2 regions of the Anaerobacillus sp. 63XJN7_4_ISO-PGPR-S23-413 genome follow, and region 2 is predicted to be linked to the other one. Evidence: riboswitches for the same ligand, from Rfam matches in the RefSeq annotation. Region 2 holds a riboswitch; the other holds the start of a gene.
What was found. A riboswitch is a leader RNA that binds a small molecule or an ion and turns the genes downstream of it on or off. The one in region 2 is predicted to bind cyclic di-GMP.
Positions count from the first base shown of each region.

Region 1 (8,175 bases), 1.9 Mb from region 2:
CGTTACTTCAGCCTGCCAGCAAGTTGGATTCAAACCACGTATTGCATTTGAAGGTGAAGATATCGATACGATTAAAGGACTAGTTGCAGCTGGACTTGGCGTAAGTCTACTACCAGAGATTACCCTATCTGAGCAGCTCCCAGGTGAGACAGTCAAAATTGAGTTATCAGAGCCAAACGTCACGAGAACAGTCGGCGTCATTATCCCGCAAGGAAGAGAGTTAGCTCCTTCTGAAAGAAAGTTTTTTGAATTTCTTACCCATTTTTATGAAGTTCTTAACCGATTTGGACAATAAAAAAACCATGTCGAGCGTATACGCTCGACATGGTTTTTTAAATCAATTAACTTTGTGAGGCTTTTGCCGGCATTTTTAGAAAGACGCCGAGAATAAGTCCAGTTAGAAATATAACCGAAGCAGCTAGATACATATGCTCATATCCTGATAGAATCATATCCCTTACTCCATCCGTTATTTTGCTACCGCTAAATGTACTTGAACCTGAAGTCGCAATGAATCCTGCAAGGATAACAGGACCAAGCGACGTGCCAACAGATCTAAATAAACTTACTAAAGAAAGCGCTGCGCCAGCTTCTCGATCAGGAGTTAACTCAAGGATAATGTAATTAAGCGGTGTGCCCATTGTAAATCCAATCCCAACACCAGACAGCACCATACCAAGCGAAAGGGTTAGCCATCCATCTGCTAGATAAGTAAAGACGAGTGAGCCAAGAAGACTTAATGAAAATCCTAATAACACGACTTGTTTGGCGCCCCACTTATCAAGAAGAACACCACCTATAGGTGCTGCAAATCCAGAAGCAACGGCTAAAATTGTCATCACATAACCACCCTGGCCCCTTGATAATGACAAGATAATTTCAGAGAATGACGGTACGAAAATCATACTAATTATCCCAATGCCGGTAATCGTTGAAATAAGTAATGCGAGAACAATATTCCGATCAGTAAAGTAGCTTAATTTCAGTATAGGGTCTGCGGCCGCTTTTTCGACCTTGATCAAAGGGTAAATAAGCACAAGACTGATAAGTAACAATGGCCATACAAGCAATGATTGGATGGATTGAAGAAATTCACTCGTTTCAAGGTTGGTTAGACCTAGTAAAAGGGACACAATTAGAAATGATAGAACAAGCGCCCCACCCCAATCAAGTGAAGGTTTCTTACTCTCTGTTCGGTCATCCGGAAGTTTAAGTCCCATTATGATAATTACAACGGCAATTGGAAGGTTGATAAAGAAAATCCAGCGCCAGCTAAGCTGTGCAACGAAGAACCCCCCTACGTTCGGTCCTAGTATAGTTGCTACGCCAAACATAGCACCAACTAAACCAAGGGCCATACCTCGCTTTTCTTTCGGGAAACTACTTCCAATTACAGCATTCGCTATTGGTATGATTCCCCCTCCACCGAGGGCTTGAATCGCTCTCCCTGCTAATAGAACAGGCAGTGATTGACTAAATCCCGCAAGAAGGGAACCTAGTGCAAATAATGTAATCCCAGCAAGAAAAATACGCTTTCTTCCAAATAAGTCAGCAAGTTTTCCTACAATCGGCATGCTAACCGCATAAACAAGTGTATAGATTGTAACGACCCAAACTGTCCATTTCAAATCGATGCCAAGATCTTCTATAAGCGTTGTTAAGGCAGGAGAAACGATCCCTGAATCAAGCGCGCCTAGAAAAACACCTAATAAGAATGTAATTAAAATAAACCGAAGTTTTTTATCCACGGCAAAACCATCCCCTTCATATTCATATGTGTATTATCACATATGAATATGAAGGACTTCAACTTTTAAATGGCCATAAAAAGCTTTTTACGAAGATGGCCATAACAGGTTTTTCAAGTCCTCATAATTAGTAACATATAGATCAGCGCCTGAAGAATCATTCTGAAATAAACACGTTTTCATTCCCACTTCTTTAGCAGGAAGAATATCGAGTACTCTGTCACCAACGGCAAGATCAAGCTGATGCTTGTTATTCAAATGGTGATAGGAAGCAGGATCAGGCTTACGTGGAAATCCATCATCTCCGGCAACAAGATCAGCGAAATAATGCTCCATATTAAAATACTTTAAAATCGTGATCACCTCTTCACGCGGTTTATGAGTCATAATGACATTTAATTCAGCTTTTTGAAGAATTGTTTTCAAACCTGGAAATGGTGGTTTATCTTCTGGTGACAAAGCATTATCCATTTCACGAAACGTTTTAATTTGTTCTTCAGTTAAATGAAACACTTCCGTTGCATGACGAAAAGACACTTTTAGCTCTTTTAAAATATCTTCTTCCTTTACATCTTTAGAAACTAATTCTTTCATTACTTTTGTAAAAGCAGGGTATGTATCAAATAATGTGCCATCAAAATCCCATAGAATCTTCACTTACTATTCACTCCTTATTAGTTATACAACAAGTTAGCTTAATCTCGTGGGTAAACGATCAATAAGAATCATTGTTATTCTTCAATATAAAGAAAAGCCGCTCGTATTTTGAGCGGCTTCCTACATTAAAATTGTGTTTTTTCTTCAAGAAAGCTTTTCAGTTCAGAAATCGGCATTCTCTTTTGTTCCATTGTGTCACGGTCACGAATCGTCACTTGTTGGTCTTCAACAGAATCAAAATCAAATGTAATAGCGTACGGTGTACCAACTTCATCATGACGACGGTAACGTTTACCAATTGAGCCAGCCTCATCATAATCAACCATAAAGTATTTCGAAAGTTCCGCATGAACAGCACGCGCTTCTTCAGAAAGCTTCTTAGATAGAGGGAATACAGCAGCTTTAAACGGAGCGATCGCTGGATGGAAGTGCATCACACTTCTAGTTGTGCCATCTTCAAGCTCCTGTTCCTCATATGCTTCAATCAAGAAAGCAAGAGTGACGCGGTCAGCACCAAGTGAAGGCTCAATGCAATAAGGCACATACTTCTCCCCTGTTTGTTGATCGTGATAAGTGAAATCTTCATTGGAATGTTCCATATGCTGCTTTAAGTCGTAATCTGTTCGTGAAGCAACACCCCAAAGTTCGCCCCAGCCAAATGGGAACTTGTACTCGATATCAGTTGTTGCATTACTATAATGCGACAGCTCATCTTCTGCATGCTCACGCAGTCGGATGCTATCTTCTTTTACACCAAGATTTAGAAGCCAGTTTTTGCAGTACTCTTTCCAATACTCATGCCACTCTAATTCGTTACCTGGCTTACAGAAGAATTCAAGCTCCATTTGTTCAAATTCACGAGTACGGAATGTAAAGTTACCTGGTGTAATTTCATTTCGGAAGCTTTTTCCAACTTGCGCAATACCAAAAGGCACTTTCTTACGCATAGAGCGTTGAACATTTTTAAAGTTTACGAAGATTCCCTGCGCCGTTTCTGGGCGAAGGTAAATTTCACTCGTGCTCGATTTAGTTACACCTTGATGGGTTTTAAACATAAGATCAAATTGACGAATTTCTGTGAAATCTTCACTGCCACACTCAGGGCAAGTAATATGATTTTCTTTCATCAAACGCTCCATTTCTTCAAATGAAAGGCCGTCTGCAATCATGTCCTCTTCATCAGTAGAAAGAGCGTCCTCAATTAATTTATCTGCACGATGACGTGTTTTACAGCTTTTGCAATCAATTAAAGGATCATTGAAATTACCTAAATGACCTGAAGCTTCCCACGTTTTTGGATTCATTAGAATGGCGGCATCTAGACCACTGTTATAAGGTGATTCTTGAACAAACTTCTTCCACCATGCATCTTTAATATTTTTCTTAAGTTCTACACCAAGTGGTCCATAATCCCACGTATTTGCTAGTCCACCGTAAATATCAGAACCAGGGAAAATAAATCCTCTGTGCTTTGATACTGAAACGATCTGATCCATTGAAATTGTCATGTCATTCTCTCCTTTTTTCTCAATCAATATAAAAAGCTCCCAATCCATGGACAAAAAATGTCCAGGGACGAGAGCTTATGCACCCGCGGTTCCACCCTAGTTGATGCAAATAAGGCATCCACTTTGAGAAACGTAACTCCAGACTGCCGTTTCATCAGACCTCGTTCGGGCTTCCACCGTCCCCGAATCGCTAAAGTCAAGGTTATTCTGACTACTATTTATCCTTCATAGTTAGTATGGTTTATGTATGCAATTGATATGACATATGATACAAAAAATATTGCCCTAAAGTCAAGGATTATTCATTTCACACCGTATTTGCTTTCATCAAAGCTTATCACAAAAAAACGACCTTAAAGGTCGTCATTCATTTATGTATATTCATAGATGTCGGTTTTTGTCTTGTCTTAAGAATGCCTGTACCTCTTCTTTCTTCAATCCAAGTTCCCTGGCAGCCCTCATGAGAATAACCCATTCTTGATCAAGTACCTTCTTAGGCTTAGGTTTCGCCATGGTCATTCTTTTCTCCTCCTTCTTGGGTTTTCCAGGAGGACCAGCCGTCATCGTTGGAGAACCAACATTAGACCTGTGTCTTTGCGTCCCACCCTTTAGGATGGTTTGCCCTTGTCTGGAGAATTCAGAAATGACACATTCCGACCTTAAACTTACAAAACACACAACTTTTTAGTGAATAAATGCGATTATCGAGAAGTTTGACGTTATATGCTACTAATATACCAGTTATCTGATGAAAATTCAAAATATTTTTAAATTTTCATTTCTACTTCTAACATCCTAGGATTTCACTCATATCCTAACTGTATTCCCTGAATATATTTTTCACAAAGGAAGAGTGATATGCAGAGAAATCATATTAGTACCGCCTGGAGCGGCAAACATGTTGTACTACTTCGTTGTGAACCCACCTCTAGTACCGTAAAAACCATGTATAAAAGTCTTCATGCCCCAACAGAACCATTACATCCCCATTGTAGTGAGACACTTTCTACTTACCTTAGCATTGGATATACAGTTGCATTTGTTCATTCATTAATCGACGGCTCCATTGAATATGTTCTAACAAAATAAAAGAAGGTTGCCTTCGCAACCTTCTCTTTTGTTTAGAATTGACTTAAATATTCTTTCACCTGATCTGGATTTTTGGTATTCGCACTATGCAAGTGACCAATCTTTTTGCCGTCTTTATAGACAAGAAGGCTCGGAATACCCATAACATCATTTTCCTCTGTAATTTCAGGGAATTGTTCAATATCGATTTGAGCCCATTGTTTTTCATGATGAGCATTCATTATATCATCAATAAAAAAGTCAAGGCGCTTGCAATCCGGGCACCAGTTAGCTTCATATTTTAGAATGGATACGTCATTATTGTTAATGAATGACTGATAAGAATCAGCTGTTTCAATCTTCTTCATGATTATCTCTCCTTCACCTATATCTTCATTAACAATTATATCGAAATAATCATTGAATGTCTGTAAGAAAGCTTACGTTATTTCACACTAAGATAGTGCAAACTGAAAAGCTGTTCTTGATCAGTCCATGTTTTCATTGATGTGAAACCTGAATTCTCTGCTAACAGTTTAAATTCCTCTAGACTATATTTATAGGAATTCTCCGTATGAATCGTTTCATGGTTCTCAAAATGTATATGTTGATCACCAACGGTCACCATTTGCTCTAGCATACTGACAAGATGCATCTCAACCCTTCCCAGATTAGCATTATAATAGGCGTAATGCTCAAACTGATCTAGGGAGAAATTCGCCCCTAACGAAAGATTCAAATGACGAAGCATGTTTAAATTAAACTTTGCAGTTACTCCCTTGCTATCATTATAAGCACGATGCAGAAGAGATGGTGATTTCTTTAGATCAACTCCAATTAATAATCCATCATTACTTGATAGTGTACTCGAAATTCTTGATAAAAACCTTTCTGCTTCTTGCTTCTCAAAATTACCGATTGTAGAACCGGGAAAAAAGACCGTATTTTTTTTAGAAGGATCAAGCAGATGTTCCGGCAGATGAAAGGCATTTGTATAATCCGCAACAATACCAGTAATTTTAATGTTAGGATAATCAAATGCCAATTGTGCTGCAGACTCTTTCAAAAATGTTTTCGATATATCAATAGGACTATATTCTTGAATCAATCCAGATTCAAGAAGAAGTCTGATTTTGCGACTTGCCCCACTTCCAAATTCAATAACCCTAGATTCTTCGCCAATGTAAGCAAGAATATCATCAAGAGACTCTTCCATTATTCCAAGTTCCGTTCGAGTCGGATAATATTCTTCTAGCTGTGTGATTTCTTCAAATAGCTCAGATCCATATTGATCATAAAGAAATTTAGGCTCAAGCTTCTTATTAGGAGCTGTCAATCCCTTTAAAACTTCTTGAAGTCGATCAGATTGTTCTGGCAAAAGATCAACTAGCTGAATACTTGGCGAAGTTTTTATCATAGCTCATCATCTGCAAGACGAATGCCGGTAAATTGCCAGCGTTTATCTGGACCAAAGAAATTTCGATAGGTCGGGCGAATATGAGTTACGGAGGTAACACATGATCCGCCTCTTAGAATCATCTGACTGCTCATGAATTTTGCATTATACTCGCCCAACGCCCCGTCAAGCGGTTTATTACCTGGGTAAGGCATATAAGGACTTTTCGTCCATTCCCACACATCTCCATAGGCTTTTTTAATTATACCTTCATTTTTCTTGACCGATGCGACGGGATGATAGATGCCATCTTCAACAAAATTACCCGCAATCGGCTGATCGCGAACTGCAAGTTCCCATTCGGACTCAGAAGGAAGTCTTTTACCTACAAAGCTTGCATATGCTTCAGCTTCGTAGTAGCTAATATGTGTAACAGGTTCTTCTAAATTTAGTGGAACTAACCCATGAAGCGTAAAGGTATACCACTCCCCATCCTTTTCAACCCAATGCAACGGTGCTTGCCAATTTTCTTTCTTTACTGTTGCCCAACCATCTGATAACCAGTAGGTCGCTTCTTTATAACCACTAGCTTTAATAAACGCAAGATATTCCCCGTTCGTTACTGTTCTAGTCGCTAACTTAAATGGCTCAAGCCAAGATTTATGTATTGGACGTTCATTATCAAAAGAAAAACCATCATCTTCATTTATACCCGTTTCAATCAGCCCTCCCTTAAATGAGATCCACTCTAATGGTGTAGCTTTTTCTTTAGAATTAACCTCAAGTGAACGGTAGACGGGTTTCAATGGATTAATGGAAAAATTATATTTAATGTCTGTCATTAAAAGCTCTTGATGCTGTTGCTCGTGATTCAATCCGATTTCTACTAAATCAGCAACTTGGTGAAGTTTACTATCGTCAATTTCTTGAATAAGAGTAACCATTTCTTCATCAATATCAGATCGATAGCTTCTAACTTTATCTATACTTGGCCTGCTCAGCAAGCCTCTTGCATGGCGAGGGAAATAACTTCCTACACTTTCATAGTAAGAGTTAAATAAGTATTCGAATTCTTCGTGAAACGACTTGTAATTTTCACAGTATTCTTTCAGAATAAACGTTTCAAAAAACCACGTTGTGTGGGCCATGTGCCATTTGGGAGGACTTACATCTGGAATCGATTGAATAGTGAAATCCTCCGTTTCAAGTGGTTCCACTAAGGTGTTCGTCATTGTGCGTGTTACTTCATAAGCATGAAGCAATTGTTTTCGTAATTCGTTTAATTGAATGGATTGTTGTACCATAAGTTCCTCCCCAAAATCTTTATAATTTATGAACATAAAGTTTTACCCTAGTTTTAACTAAATTAAACATTTAAAGACATATTCCTGTTTCGAAGAGAACATTTAATATATCTTTAAAGTCCTGTGTCGTTAGGAGAATGTCCTCTGTATCCAACAATTGTTTTCTCTTCCTCTAATAACAGGAAAAGTATTGGAGATGTGAATCTAGCATTCGTAACACCTTATTTAATGCGTGCTCTATATTATTCCTCTCATTATTGCTTGGCTATTAAAGGTCTTCCAAAGAAAGAGCTTCCTTTCCTCCTACAAGAAAAGGTACAACAAATTCCCCAGCAACTTTAATGAGTTCATCCTGTCGATCCGGCTGTTCCATTAAATTGACTTCTTCAAACGGGATGCTTTTTACCTTTAGATGCTGTTTCATTTTATAACAATCGATACAACTTGTAATCGTAAATAATGTAATCTGTTCCATGTTAGACATCTAACCTCCT
Region 1 covers NZ_CM149688.1:2,045,904-2,054,078, reverse strand. The annotation lists gene gltC (glutamate biosynthesis transcriptional regulator GltC) at 1-295, shown strand, start outside; gene AC0VYO_RS11080 (MFS transporter) at 342-1,748, opposite strand; gene AC0VYO_RS11075 (HAD-IA family hydrolase) at 1,836-2,405, opposite strand; gene AC0VYO_RS11070 (glycine--tRNA ligase) at 2,531-3,913, opposite strand; gene AC0VYO_RS11065 (anti-repressor SinI family protein) at 4,295-4,432, opposite strand; cyclic di-GMP riboswitch class I at 4,458-4,546, opposite strand; gene AC0VYO_RS11060 (hypothetical protein) at 4,772-5,002, shown strand; gene AC0VYO_RS11055 (thioredoxin family protein) at 5,035-5,349, opposite strand; gene egtD (L-histidine N(alpha)-methyltransferase) at 5,427-6,398, opposite strand; gene egtB (ergothioneine biosynthesis protein EgtB) at 6,395-7,681, opposite strand; gene AC0VYO_RS11040 (glutaredoxin family protein) at 7,950-8,165, opposite strand.
Region 1: linked by a shared signal. The riboswitch ahead of AC0VYO_RS11065 (anti-repressor SinI family protein) and the one ahead of AC0VYO_RS20460 (anti-repressor SinI family protein) in region 2 are both predicted to bind cyclic di-GMP.

Region 2 (8,175 bases):
TCAAAAATCAGGTACAAAGGATTCAGAGTAACAGAAATCCCCGAGCAATCGGGGTTTTTTATTTGTTTACAATTCAACATGACATCGTTCGACCTTTCCCGGGAAATAGCATGCTAATTCCAGTTTTATTGCTTAAAAAAGCATTGAAATTGCTCTGAATCTTGAGGATTAAAGAAATCAATTAGTAAATAATCGCATGCAAAGATGCGAAGAGAAATTCTATAGAAGAGGTTCTTTTAGGAAATGATTTAGCATACAAAAAAGGCAAAAATCGCTCATTATAAGAAAATTTAAATAAAATCCCTTGTCCCTCTTGACTTTTTGGTATATAACCACCTTTGCCTTAATAAAATGTTACAAAACTTAGTAAATGAGGGGCAGAGGTGAGAAGTTGTGGTAAGGCTTCGAAGTATTCTTGCATGCAATACTCCTGACATCATGTAGGTCGACCTGATGACTAGAGCTTCGTAGCATGATCACTTTATCAGTCTCATTTCGCATCTCTCACATCCAATTTAGGGAGGCGAGTGGTGTGCACGATTACATCAAAGAGCGAACCATCAAGATTGGAAATTACATCGTGGAGACTAAGAAAACGGTGAGGGTGATCGCCAAAGAGTTTGGAGTGTCCAAAAGTACCGTTCATAAGGATTTAACAGAACGGCTTCCCGAAATTAATCCGGACCTCGCCAATGAGGTGAAGGGGATTCTCGAGTATCATAAATCGATACGCCATCTCCGCGGCGGCGAAGCGACGAGAATAAAATATAGAAAGGATACGGAAAAAGAAGAAGCTGTCAAATAATACGCCTAAAAACGACATTTTTTTCTAAATACTTTCTTCCTGGTTCTTTATTTGTGGTACAATATACTAATGGATAAGTAGTTTAAACATACTAGGACTGAGACAATAGATGAGTGAAAGAATACAGGGAGGATAAGTCATGTTTTCACGTGATATTGGGATTGATTTAGGTACCGCGAACGTACTGATTTATGTGAAAGGCAGAGGCATAGTGTTGGATGAACCTTCTGTCGTGGCATTAGACACTGGTACTGGAAGAGCACTTGCTGTAGGTGAAGAAGCAAGACAAATGGTTGGCCGGACTCCTGGAAACATCGTTGCAACACGTCCATTGAAAGATGGCGTTATTGCAGACTTCGATATTACAGAAGTGATGCTGAGACATTTCTTGAACAAAATTAATGTAAAAAGCTTTCTATCTAAACCGCGTATTCTAATTTGTACGCCAACAAACATTACGTCTGTTGAAAAGAAAGCGATTAAAGAAGCTGCTGAAAAAAGCGGTGGAAAACAAATTTTCCTTGAAGAAGAACCAAAAGTAGCAGCGATTGGCGCTGGTATGGATATATTTCAGCCAAGCGGTAATATGGTTGTGGACATTGGCGGTGGAACGACGGATATCGCAGTTCTTTCAATGGGCGATATTGTCACCGCCTCTTCCATTAAAATGGCAGGGGACAAGTTCGATTACGAAATCCTGGATTACATCAAGAAAACGTATAAGCTTCTCATAGGGGAGCGGACAGCAGAACAAATTAAGATTAACGTAGCAACGGTATTTCCAGGCGGCCGGAAAGAAGAACTTGATATTCGTGGACGAGATATGGTTTCAGGACTTCCACGCACGATCACAGTGAAATCTGATGAAATTCAGCAGGCCCTTCAGGAGCCAATTACACATATGGTAATGGCCGCGAAGAGCGTACTTGAAAGAACTCCTCCAGAGCTTTCAGCAGATATTATTGACCGTGGTGTCATCATGACAGGCGGGGGTGCTTTGCTTCACGGTATTGATCAGCTATTCGCTGAAGAGCTAATGGTACCTGTACTCATTGCCGAAGAGCCAATGAGCTGCGTTGCAAAAGGGACAGGCCTCATGCTTGAGCATATTGACAAAATTGCAAAGAAAAAATTAGTCTAAATTAGAACGGAAACTATTCGTAAGGGTGTAATCATAATGGCGAACAACCATGAAAAGGTGAACCAGACCTCAGAGCATAAGGAACTTCCTAATGAAGAGGCCATAAAAACGAATAAGAATAAAGAAATTAAAGAGCGTAAGCCAAGGATTCGGTTAATTCCAATCTGGCTACGCCTTCTTCTCGTTGCCCTATTGCTCGTCGCTTCACTTGTAGCAGGTGCGATGATCGGTTACGGTGTCATTGGAGACGGAAGCCCTGCAGACGTCTTTAAGAAGAGTACATGGGTAAAGATTAGTGATATCGTCAAAAAAGAAGAGTAACAGTTAGGAGAATGAATTATGTTAGATAGTCAGGACATTAAGAAGATTATCCCGCATCGTTACCCTTTTCTGCTCGTTGATCGAATTCTTGAAGTAGAAGAAGAAGTAAGAGCAGTTGGTATTAAGAACGTAACAGCGAATGAAGAGTTCTTTAATGGACATTTTCCAGATTACCCTGTTATGCCAGGTGTGTTAATCGTTGAAGCACTTGCTCAGGTAGGTGCTGTCGCGATGCTGAAGAAGGAAGATAATCAAGGCAAGTTAGCTTTCTTTACTGGTATTGACAAATGTCGCTTTAAAAAACAGGTTAAACCGGGAGATCAGCTTCGTCTCGAAGTTGAAATCATTCGTATCAAAGGACCGATCGGCAAAGGTAAAGCAACAGCAACAGTGGACGGCGAAGTTGCAGCTGAAGCCGAGATTATGTTTGCATTGAAGTAGGACAAGCAAACCCCTATTTCCGTAATTTATACGGAAATAGGGGTTTTTTGGAGTGTGAAGTTCACTTTAGTAGAGGCTCGATGATGACTCAAATGTTGATGTAATGTTAAACGATCATAGAGACTATGTAAATTCTAACAAATACCCTTTTTTACCTGCTATGATTTACTCAACCGCTACATAGCGGTAAAACTTATCGAGTTCAGGGAGGAATTTTGGAAATGAATAACAAGAAATTCATGCTCAAAATTGCAACTTCGTTAGTAGCTGTAATGTTAATCACAGCGTGTAACAGCGGTGAAAATGATTCTGAGAACGGCAATAACTCTATGAACAATGGAACCAACACCGAAGAGCCAGCGGCTAACGAAAACTCTGAGAACTCTGCTGAATAAGAACTTTCTCTCCTGTCCTTCGTGGACAGGAGTTTCATATTTCAATAGAAATTCGATTTTAAGTAGTTGTTTTATTCATCATTGCCATGATGGAGTTGCCACTTTTTAAACTCTAAATAGTCTGCGAAATCTTTTTTTGTAATACCTGAGCGCATCGCTTCTTCGATTAATTCTTTCCACTCCGTGTCGAGTGCCGGCTCCTCGTGATCTTCTTCTAATATGAACACTTCCATAGGAACCTTTAATTCTGCCGCTATTTTTTCAAGAAATTGAATAGAAGGATTAGCCTGTTGATTTCGTTCAATCGAACTTAAATAAGACTTGGCAACCCCTGCCCGTTTAGCGAGTTCAGTTAAAGACAGTCCCATACGATTCCGATAAAGTTTAATTTTTTCCCCTATCATCCCTTTACCTCGACTTTATCATTATTTATTGTGTTAATTTTATCAAGAACAATTTGTTCTGTAAACAGAACAAATGTCGTGTTTTTATATTAATTTTCTAAAAGTCTCTTTGAACAAAATAATTAAAATTTAAGAACGAGAGAGTATTTGGTAGGATATAGAAGATTATAAGCTGGTAACAGCCTTATATAAAGAATTTTCAGTCTTTTTAATCTTCCAAAATAAGACTATATTAGATGTACATTCTAAATAAAGAACAAAACGTTCTTTATTAATGTCGTTTATTGCTGAATTATATAAGGGGGATGGGGAATGAAAACGTATACTGACGAAAAATTGGATCAGGAATGGGTGACCCTTATTTCAATTGCAAGAAGAATGGGATTATCTAAGGAGGAAGTGAAGGATTTTCTAATCAATTCCTCAAAAAAATAAGGAGGAATGATGGTGATCAAATTAGGGGAAGGGACTTTTGTCTCTTATATTTTAGGGAAGAGGATTAAAATCATTGCGGTTGATAAACAGATCGCCAAACTCTACATCAATGACGAATATAAAGGGAAGTGCGATTTATCTTTTATTCTAGAGAAAATCCACGGACTTGAAAATAAAGAACAAGACATCAAAGGAATAATCCGAGATGAACAGAAAATGTACGATGAACTTAGGGAGATTATACAAAACCAAAATATATCGTCTCATTATGAATAAAGGGAAAACGTAGGAGCAGTTTTTTGTTATTTATTTAGCATGGATTAACGCTCTTGATGGATTTATCACATATTGTGGAGTTCAAAATGGATGGATCGGAGAAGTGAATCCATTAATGCGAATGCTATTTCAAATGGATCCACTTGTTATCCTAATGTATAAATAGGTTTGTCTCTTTTTTTGATCGCCTTACTTTTAAAATTTCATCACTTTAAATCCGGTTTAATACGGATTTTATTAATCGTGGCTTCAACATTATATTCTTTCATATTGTGTATCCACGGCTATTAGGTATATATCCTGTTAACTAAATAGATAAGAGCCTACTGGAAGATGTCGGCTCTTAAAAAAACAATTTATTGATCAGATCCCTGTTTGGCACGCCACTTATTAAACTCCAGAAACTCCCTGAACTGGTCCTTACTTATACCAGACTCCATTGCTTCTTTAACGATCTTTTTCCATTCCGAGTCTAACTCACTCTGATGAATAGGATCATCTCCCTGAAGTAGTACCTCTACCGAAACATCAAGAACATTAGATATTTTATCTAGGAATTGGATAGAGGGATTTGATTGTATATTTCGTTCAATTGAACTCAGATATGACTTGGCCACATTCGCACGTTCCGCTAATTCTGAAAGAGATAACCCTTTGCGTAAACGATACTTCTTTACTTCTTCACCTATCACGTGTATCCCTCCGATGCTTCGACAAAATTCTTTGATTGTATGTAATTATACCAGTATGTTATTGTTCCGTAAATAGAACGAAAGCGGCGTCCGTTCCGCCGCTTTCGTTCAGGTTACATTCCCTCATTTTTGAGAAACGCTTTGATTTCAGAAATTTTGATGCCCAATTCCTTCGCTTCTTTCATTAATTTAATCCATTCCTCGTCCAGATTTTCTTCCGTATGTACGCCCATGTAACTCCTCCTTAAACTCTTTCCAGGTAGTTCAGCCATCATAGAAGCCTTCTATCAACAAGCTTCCTTAGATCTGTTTACTTTGCGCCCACTTTTTTTCAAAAATGGTTGCCCTTTTCTGGAGGATACTTTGTACGATCCATCATATATTTATGAAAATCCTACTATTATAATAGGCCATTAAACCTACGAAATGTGTTGTAATTTGTAAAAAATATCAAAAATATATGACTTTTTTTGTAAATAAATAGCTTTTTTTAAATTTGGTGTTAGGAAAATACATACATCCACTTGAGATGGTCAAAATAGGACTATTACAACGATGGAGGTTTTTCTATGAAAAAGTGGATGTTGTTACTGATGACGATGTTTCTTTCCCTGAGTATTGCGGCTTGTTCGAATGCAAATGAAGAAGAAGGACCGGTAGAAGATCCCGAAATGCAAGAAGATACACCAGAAGATGAAGAGAATGTTAACGAAGACGATGGAACGATTGATCAGGAAGACGATGATACAATGAATAAGGATGGTTCAGAAGAAGGCGATAAAGATGAAGATGGTAACATGGATGAAGGGGACATGGACGACACTGAAAAGCAACCGAATGATGAAACTGAAAACCAGCAATAGGGACCTTAACGGGTCTCTTTTTTTATATAAAATTGTCTAAAAAGTAGGTGGACGGGAATAGTCAGAAAAAAGGAGAGTGCTAAATATGAAGAAGGTAGCCGTTATAACAGGTGGTGGATCTGGAATTGGAGAAGCCGCAGCTAAACGCTTTGCAAAAGAAGGCGTTCGAGTTTGCTTATTTGATTTGAAGGAAAGTCGAGCAGAACAAGTGAAGGAGTCGATCGTAAAAAACGGGGGAGAGGCGTTTGTCCTTGATGTGGATGTGGCCGATGAAGAACGAGTTACATATGGTTTGAAGCAAGTTGTTAACAAATGGGGACGCATTGATATTCTGTTTAACAATGCAGGAATTAATGGCACACTGAATCCGATTGAAGAAATGAAGGTTGATGAGTGGGATCAGACGATTGAAACAAATTTAAGAAGTACTTTTCTAATGGTGAAACATACAATCCCTTATATGAAAGAAGATGGAGGGAGTATCATTATTACTAGTTCCATAAATGGCAATCGGACTTTTTCGAACTTTGGCATGTCTGCTTATAGTACTTCAAAAGCAGGACAGGTAGCCTTTATGAAAATGGCTGCTCTTGAACTAGCACAGTATCACATCCGCGTAAACGCCATTTGCCCTGGGGCAATCGAGACGAACATTGATCAAAACACAGACAAAAAAGATAGTGTAGAAGAAATTGAAATTCCAGTAGAATATCCTGAAGGAAGTCATCCGCTTGAGCAAAAACCAGGTTCGCCACAACAGGTGGCAGACGTCGTTTACTTTCTAGCTTCTGATGCATCCAGTCATGTAACAGGGACAGATATGTATGTAGATGGGGCGGAATCGCTGCTATAATGACTAGCTGCTCGGGTTTCTTATTGACGACGCTCATTTGTCAGCTTATCGTTTAAAGTGAGGTGAAGCAGATGTTTACTAAAGTGCACCATGTTGCAATTATTTGCGGAGATTACGAAAAATCAAAGAAGTTCTATGTAGATACACTCGGTCTTAAGGTTATCGAGGAAACTTACAGAGAAGAACGAAATTCATACAAACTTGATCTTGCCGTCGGAGATCATACAAGAATTGAATTATTTTCATTCCCGAATGCGCCAGAAAGACCAAGCTATCCTGAAGCAAAGGGACTAAGACATATCGCTTTTGAAGTATTAGACCTTGATAAGGCCGTTAATCATCTAACAGAAAGAGGAGTATCTTCTATTGAAGATGTAAGAGTGGATGAGCTCACAATGAAGCGGTTCACTTTTTTCAATGATCCGGATGGTCTACCGATCGAGCTGTACGAAAAATAATGAAATTTTCTAAAAATAAGTTGATTACTTCCAAATCCTGTGGCAAAATAGATCGCGAAAGCGTTTGCTTGGATTTGGAACAGTTAGCTTATTTTTTATTTATAACTGCAAACGGTTTCCTGAAATTTACGGTTTTGTGCAAACGGTTTCGCTAATCGTATTTTCAAGGGGGAAAAGGATGAAAAGGGGTAATCGAAGGAGATTTTCACTGTCACTCGTCGTCGTTCTGTTGATTCAATTGCTTGCTGGAGCTATTCCTGGAGCAGTGAAAGCGGCAGCAGTTAGTCCTGTCATAGACGGATCATCAGCTACGTTTATTTATGAAGGAGATGGGAGCGAAGAATCGATTCTTGTTGCAGGTGATTTTACAAATTGGCAGGAAGGGGCACTTCCACTCGAGAAAGTAGATGACGTCTGGGAGTTAACGATAGATGATCTATCCGATGGACTTCATCAGTACAAATTTATCGTGGGAGATGAATGGATGAAAGATCCTTTAAATCCAAATGGTAGCGATAATAGTACCTTTACGATTGGCGAGGTGAAAGACGAACGAATTGTCACCCTTGTTGGCGATTTGCAGGACGAGCTCGGTGCTTCAAAGGAATGGGATCCAACAGCTGAGGAAACAAAGATGGAAGCCATGGGAGGAGGGTTTTATGAATTCTCTGGTGAACTTCCAGCAGGGAGTTATGAATATAAAATAGCGATCAATCAATCTTGGGGAGAGAGCTATGGTGATGGTGGAAACAATCTTAAATTAACACTGGATGAGAAAACAAAAGTAACGTTTTATTATCATGATGGAACACATGCGATTGCAGATTCAACTACTTACACACCGCTAAAAGAAAAATCACCTAGACTTGTTGGCTCGATCCAGCCTGCCATTGATGCAGGGGCAGAGTGGAGCCCTGATCAGTCAACAGCGCTTCTGACTGATGATCAATTTGATAATGTCTATTCCTTTACGACAAGCGTACCAAAAGGGAATTATGAGTATAAAGTGGTGCTTGGCGATAAATGGGGAGACGATTATCCAGCAGAGAATGCAAAGTTGAACGTCATTGAAAAGGCAGACGTCACGTTCT
Region 2 covers NZ_CM149688.1:3,971,884-3,980,058, reverse strand. The annotation lists gene AC0VYO_RS20515 (peptidoglycan DD-metalloendopeptidase family protein) at 1-31, shown strand, start outside; gene spoIIID (sporulation transcriptional regulator SpoIIID) at 533-805, shown strand; gene mreB (rod shape-determining protein) at 945-1,946, shown strand; gene AC0VYO_RS20500 (DNA-directed RNA polymerase subunit beta) at 1,983-2,267, shown strand; gene fabZ (3-hydroxyacyl-ACP dehydratase FabZ) at 2,286-2,708, shown strand; gene AC0VYO_RS20490 (hypothetical protein) at 2,948-3,103, shown strand; gene AC0VYO_RS20485 (helix-turn-helix domain-containing protein) at 3,175-3,507, opposite strand; gene AC0VYO_RS20480 (anti-repressor SinI family protein) at 3,820-3,942, shown strand; gene AC0VYO_RS20475 (hypothetical protein) at 3,955-4,218, shown strand; gene AC0VYO_RS20470 (DUF5658 family protein) at 4,247-4,384, shown strand; gene AC0VYO_RS20465 (helix-turn-helix domain-containing protein) at 4,575-4,910, opposite strand; gene AC0VYO_RS20460 (anti-repressor SinI family protein) at 5,024-5,143, opposite strand; cyclic di-GMP riboswitch class I at 5,166-5,266, opposite strand; gene AC0VYO_RS20455 (hypothetical protein) at 5,480-5,773, shown strand; gene AC0VYO_RS20450 (SDR family oxidoreductase) at 5,859-6,626, shown strand; gene gloA2 (SMU1112c/YaeR family gloxylase I-like metalloprotein) at 6,698-7,084, shown strand; gene AC0VYO_RS20440 (alpha amylase N-terminal ig-like domain-containing protein) at 7,263-8,175, shown strand, end outside.